DNA from 2 places in the Neisseria sp. SLRRB23 genome. Region 2 is predicted to be linked to the other one. Evidence: predicted binding sites of a transcription regulator. Region 2 holds the regulator's gene; the other holds the start of a gene.
What was found. Region 2 encodes FNR, which switches genes on or off when oxygen is low (the NO sensors DNR and NnrR bind a similar motif). Its sites were predicted from a motif close to TTGATNNNNATCAA; they were not measured.
Positions count from the first base shown of each region.

Region 1: a site for FNR is predicted at 2,150-2,163, ahead of ACRPFF_RS03870 (universal stress protein). Genes of this name have one in related genera too.

Region 1 covers NZ_JBPBFH010000010.1:29,220-32,364, reverse strand. Annotated here, with positions in the region: gene ACRPFF_RS03880 (aspartate kinase) at 1-488, opposite strand, end outside; gene rph (ribonuclease PH) at 690-1,418, opposite strand; gene ACRPFF_RS03870 (universal stress protein) at 1,500-1,964, opposite strand; gene ACRPFF_RS03865 (tRNA threonylcarbamoyladenosine dehydratase) at 2,181-2,957, shown strand; gene ACRPFF_RS03860 (hypothetical protein) at 3,081-3,145, shown strand, end outside.
Region 2 covers NZ_JBPBFH010000030.1:4,336-7,480, forward strand. Annotated here, with positions in the region: gene hemN (oxygen-independent coproporphyrinogen III oxidase) at 1-1,082, opposite strand, end outside; gene fnr (fumarate/nitrate reduction transcriptional regulator Fnr) at 1,217-1,951, shown strand; gene ACRPFF_RS08605 (CysB family HTH-type transcriptional regulator) at 2,064-3,014, opposite strand.

The DNA.
Region 1 (3,145 bases), on a different contig from region 2:
GCTGCGGCGAGTGCAACGGCGGAAGTGTCGGAACCGCCGCGTCCGAGCGTGGAAATATTGCCTTCACTGCTGATGCCTTGGAAGCCGGCAACGATGACGACTTTGCCGGCGGTAAGGTCGGCGCGCATTTTTTCGTCATCAATGCTTTCGATGCGGGCTTTGGTGTGGGCGGTATCGGTTTTGAGGGCGACCTGCCAGCCGGTGTAGCTTTTGGCTTCCACGCCGATATTTTTCAATGCCATCGCCAAAAGGCCGATGGTTACTTGTTCGCCGGTGGAGAGGACAACGTCCAATTCGCGCGGATCGGGATGCTCCTGCATTTCGTGCGCCAGCGCAACCAGGCGGTTGGTTTCGCCGCTCATCGCGGATACGACAACAACGATATCGTGTCCTTCGGCGCGGGCTTTAGCGACACGTTTGGCTACGTTTTTAATGCGTTCGGGCGAGCCTACGGATGTGCCGCCGTATTTATGTACGATTAACGCCATGTTTCGTGCTTTCTTGTGTAGGGTTGGTCGGGCAGCATGGTTTGCTGGAAAAGCGGCTATTATTACTATTTTTTACATGAAGTTCAAGAACGGACTGCGCTTTCCCGCCTGCCGTTTGACAGCGGTCAGCAAAAAACCTGTTCTTTCAGATTTTTGACAAAATGCCGTCTGAACGGTTTTCAGACGGCATACGGACAATAATTAAGCAACGGACAATGCATTTTGCTGATATCGCACCAGCTCTCTTATGCCTTGTTCGGCCAATCCGATCAGTTTGCCCAATTCTTCCAAACTGAATGGCGCGCCTTCCGCCGTTCCCTGTATTTCGATGATTTTTCCCGATGCGGTCATCACGATATTCACATCACTGTCGCAGCCGGAGTCTTCAGGATAATCCAAATCTAAAAGCGGCACGCCGTTCACTACGCCTGCGGATACGGCGGCAACGGCTTCGCGGATGGGGTTTTCGGTCAATATGCCGTCTGAAAGCAATTTTCCGACGGCGATTTGCAACGCGACGAACGCACCGGTAATCGAAGCCGTGCGCGTGCCTCCGTCCGCCTGAATCACATCGCAATCAATCAAAATTTGTCGTTCGCCGAGTTTTTCCATATCCACGACCGCGCGCAGCGAACGCCCGATCAAACGTTGGATTTCCTGCGTGCGCCCGGACTGTTTGCCCGCCGAGGCTTCGCGGCGCATCCGGGAAGCGGTGGATGCAGGCAGCATCCCGTATTCCGCCGTTACCCAGCCTTGGTTTTTACCGCGCAAAAACGGTGGGACATTTTCATCCACGGAAGCGGTACAGATAACTTTGGTATTACCGCATTCAATAAGACACGAACCGTCCGTATGCGGCAGGAAATAAGGGGTGATTTTGATATCGCGCAGGCTGTCGGCGGCGCGTGAGGTGCGGATGTAATCAGGCATACTGCCCTCCCGTTAAAAACAGATAAATTAAAAAGCCTTAAATATGAAAAATCACATTTAAGGCCTTCAAACTGAAAATTTCTACGCCTCTTCGGCTTTGCTGCGGATAATCAAAAGCGGCAGGTGGCTTTGGCGCATTACCGTTTCGGCGAAACTGCCCATCAAAAGGTGCATCAGCCCGGTACGTCCGTGCGTGCCCAACACCAGCAGGTCGGCACCGTTTTCATCGGCATAATCGACCAAATCCTGCGCCATTTCGCGCGCACCCTTATTGGCAACCAGCAGGTGTTTGACGGTATTTTCCACACCCAGTTCCCGGGCGGTGCGCTCGGCGGCATCCAAAACCTCGTTGCCTTGTGCAATGGCGGCTGCCTCGTAACTCTCGTGTTGCAAAAATTCAGGGGCAAGCGCCATATATTCGGCAGGATTGGCAACGTGCACCAAAGTCAGGCGCGCGCTGTTGACTCCTGCAAGTTCGGCGGCATGTTTCAGGGCATTGATGGAAGTTTCACTGCCGTCAACGGCAACGACCAGATGTTTGTACATATCGTATTCTCCTTTTGCACCGTCTCACGGTGCCGTCTCTTCAGGTTTGCGCAAAGGCAGTCTGCGCCGTTTCATTATAGACCCGCCGTCGGGCTTTATACAACAGCCGAACAGCCTGACTGCTTTCCAGTATAATATGCCGCTTCCGTGCAGTCAGGCATTTTTTGCCGGCTTTCGTTCACTTTTTGATTTGACGCAATCTTGCAGGATTCGACCATGTCCGACAACGCTTTGACCTCTTCGCGACGCTTCGGCGGCATCGCCAGACTCTACGGAGACTCTGCCTTGGCGCACTTTTCACAGGCACACGTCTGCGTAGTCGGCGTGGGCGGTGTCGGCTCGTGGGCGGTCGAGGCTTTGGCGCGGACGGGCATCGGGCGTTTGACTTTGATTGATTTGGACAACGTTGCCGAATCGAATGTCAACCGACAACTGCACGCCCTGACCGGCGACTTCGGCAAAGCAAAAGTTACCGCCTTGCGCGAACGTATTACACAAATCAATCCGCAATGCGAAGTGTTTGAAATTGAAGATTTCGTTACCGAAGACAATTTGGACGAAATATTCGGCACAAGCTTCGATTTCGTCATCGACGCAATCGACCAAGTGCGCGTCAAAGCGGCAATGGCGGCTTATTTTGTGGAACGCAAACAACCGTTTGTCCTCAGCGGCGGCGCAGGCGGACAAAAAAATCCGGCGTTGATCCAAACCGCCGATTTGAGCCGCGTAACCCACGACCCGCTGCTTGCCAACCTGCGCTACACCTTGCGGAAACGCTACGGCTTCAGCCGCGATACGAAAGCCAAAATGCGCGTGCCGTGCGTGTTCTCAACCGAAAACATCACGCCGCCGCAATCGGGCGTGGCGTGTTCTGCCGATGCCGCACCGCAGGGCTTGTCGTGCGCCGGCTACGGCGCAAGTATGCTCGTTACCGCTTCGTTCGGTCTGTATTGCGCGCAGGCGGCGGTGGAACACATCGCGGGCAAAAAATAAGCAATGCCGTCTGAAACAGGATTCAGACGGCATTTGAACAAACTATGGTTATGATTTAGGACAACAAAGGATACGGATAAAAAATAACATAAAATAATATACCAAGTATCGGAGAGCTATTTAATGGAATTCGTTAATAATTTAGTTATTTTTTCATTTTTATTACTAATGCTTATTCCGATATTTTT
Region 2 (3,145 bases):
TAGGCATCGATGTCTCGTTCGTTTTGGGAGTAGGTGTTGCCGATTTTACCGATGGACGACACACCGATGGCAACCAGGTCGCAATCCGCATAGGTCGAGTAACCTTGGAAATTGCGTTGCAGCAATCCTTCTTCGAGGGCGACAGACAATTCGTCGTCCGGTTTGGCGAAATGATCCATGCCGATGAAGACGTAGCCGCGTTCGGTCAGGGTTTGGACGCAGTATTGCAGCATATCGAGTTTTTCCTCGCTGTCGGGAACGGCGGCGGTATCGATGCGGCGTTGTGGTTTGAAAACATGCGGCAAGTGGGCGTAGTGATAAAGGGCGAGGCGGTCGGGATCAAGCGACAAAACGGTATCGATGGTGGTTTTAATGCTTTCGGAAGTCTGATGCGGCAGGCCGTAAATCAAATCGACGCTGACGGATTTAAACCCTGCTTCACGGGCGGCATCGATGACTTCTTTGGTTTCTTCGTAACTTTGGATGCGGTTGACCGCCGCCTGCACTTTGGGGTCGAAATCCTGAATGCCGACACTCATACGGTTGAAACCGAGTCTGCCGAGCATGAGGACGGTATCCCGACTGACTTTGCGCGGGTCAATTTCGATGGAATATTCGCCGGTGGGGATTAACTCGAAATGTTTGCGGATCATGCGGAAAACACGTTCGATTTGGTCGTCGCTTAAGAAGGTTGGCGTGCCGCCGCCGAAGTGCAGTTGGGCAAGCTGGTGCCGTCCGTTCAGATGTGGAGCGAGCAGTTCCATTTCTTTTTCAAGGTATTCGATATAGGCATCGGCGCGGCTCTTGTCTTTGGTAATGATTTTATTGCAGCCGCAGTAGTAGCAGATGGTATTGCAAAAGGGGATGTGAATGTAAAGGGAGAGCGGTTTATTTAACATTCCCGTACTGCGTAAATGTAAAGCTTTGATGTACTCCCCTTCTCGGAAGCCGTCATGGAAACGGTCTGCAGTAGGGTAGGAGGTGTAGCGCGGACCGCTGGACGGCAGGCTGGCAATCAGTTCGCGGTCAAACTCGGGACGGTTATTGGCATTGTGATTGTTCTGTATCTGTATAATTTTCATGGTGCGTGTTCAATTTTATGATGTTAGTCAAATTTTGGATAGTTTGGTAGAATGCCGCAGTATGATAAACCTGTCTTGATATGTGTCAATAAACACATAATCATGATGGGGCAAAGCGCACAAAAAGGTACGGTATGACTTCGCATAATACTACACATCAGATGAAAACGCTGTGTTCTTCCTGTTCCCTGCGGGAACTCTGTCTACCTGTCGGATTACTACCCAACGAGTTTACCCAACTCGATGCCGTTATTCGCCAAAGCCGCCGCCTGAAAAAAGGCGAATACCTGTTCCGTGCCGGCGAAGCCTTTACTTCGCTCTTTGCCATCCGTGCAGGCTTCTTCAAGACAACCGTCGCCAGTCAGGACGGACGTGATCAGGTAACGGGTTTTTTTATGTCGGGCGAACTCATCGGCATGGACGGCATCTGTGCCCATGTGCACAGTTGCGACGCGGTCGCCTTGGAAGACAGCGAAGTATGCGAGTTACCGTTTACCCATATCGAAGAGCTCGGTCAGAATATCCCAAGCCTGCGTACCCACTTTTTCCGCATGATGAGCCGCGAAATTGTGCGTGATCAGGGCGTGATGTTGCTTTTGGGCAATATGCGTGCAGAAGAGAGGATTGCCGCCTTTCTGTTAAACCTCTCCCAACGCCTTTATTCCCGCGGTTTTGCTGCCAACGATTTCATCCTGCGCATGTCTCGTGAAGAAATCGGCAGTTATCTCGGGCTGAAACTTGAAACCGTCAGCCGCACATTATCCAAATTTCATCAGGAAGGGTTGATTTCCGTCGAACACAAACACATCAAGATCCTCAATCTGCAGGTGTTGAAAAAAATGGTGTCCGGCTGCTCGCACGCCATTTGATTAACCTGTACGAACATTTCAGACGGCATTCTCAATAAACACAGGGCAGAAGAAAACATCTGCCCTGTTTGTTTTATCTGCCGCAAAATGCCGTCTGAAAACCGGCAACCGCCTAAATCGAAAAATCCTCGCTGATGGGCGTGTACAGAATCCTGTCCACCTTCTCGCGCGTCAGGTGCGGCGCAAACGCTTGGATAAAGTCGTAGGCATATCCGCGCAAATAAGTATCGCTGCGCAAAGCAATCCACGTCGGCGACGGCTCGAACAGGTGTGCCGCATCCACAAGCTGCAAATCGTCATCCGTATCCAGGTTGTAGGCCATCTTTGCCATCAATCCCACGCCCAAACCCAAGCGTACGTAAGTTTTTAATACGTCCGTATCTGCTGCAGCCAATGCGACATCGGGTTGTTCCAAACGAGCTTTGGCGAATGCCCGTGCAATGCTGCTGCCCGTGTTGAACGCAAATTCATAAGTAATTAGTGGAAATCTTGCCAAATCTTCAATGCGGAGGGGATTTCTGCATTCGAGCAAGGGGTGGTCGTTCGGTACGATAACCGCATGAGTCCAGTCGTAGCAGGAAAGTCTTCCCAATTCGGGGTGGTCGTCTATACGTTCCGTAACAATCGCCAAATCCGCCTCGCCTGAGGTAACCATACGTGCGATGGCGGCAGGGCTTCCCTGTTTGATGGTCAGGTTGACTTTCGGATAGCGTTTCACAAAATCGGCAACAATCAAGGGCAGGGCATAACGCGCCTGAGTATGTGTTGTGGCTACCGTCAGCGAACCGCTGTCGTGTCCGGTAAACTCGCTGCCGATATTTTTAATGTTCTGTACATCACGCAAAATACGTTCTGCAATATCCAAAACCGCCTTGCCCGGCTGAGAGACGGAAACCACGCGCTTGCCGCTGCGGATAAAAATCTGAATGCCGATTTCTTCTTCCAACAATTTGATTTGTTTGGAGATGCCGGGTTGTGATGTGAATAAGGCTTCGGCCGCTTCGGAAACGTTCAGGTTGTGCCGGTAAACTTCTAAGGCGTATTTTAATTGCTGTAATTTCATGGCGGGTCGGTGTCGGTCTGTGTCGGGTAGCTGAACATTGTTTATAATTTATCATATTTTCTTGCCGGTACGGTATGGGGCTTTGCCGTTGTGTTTGTTGTTTTTGTGCAACGGCAATCGTGCGATATGGA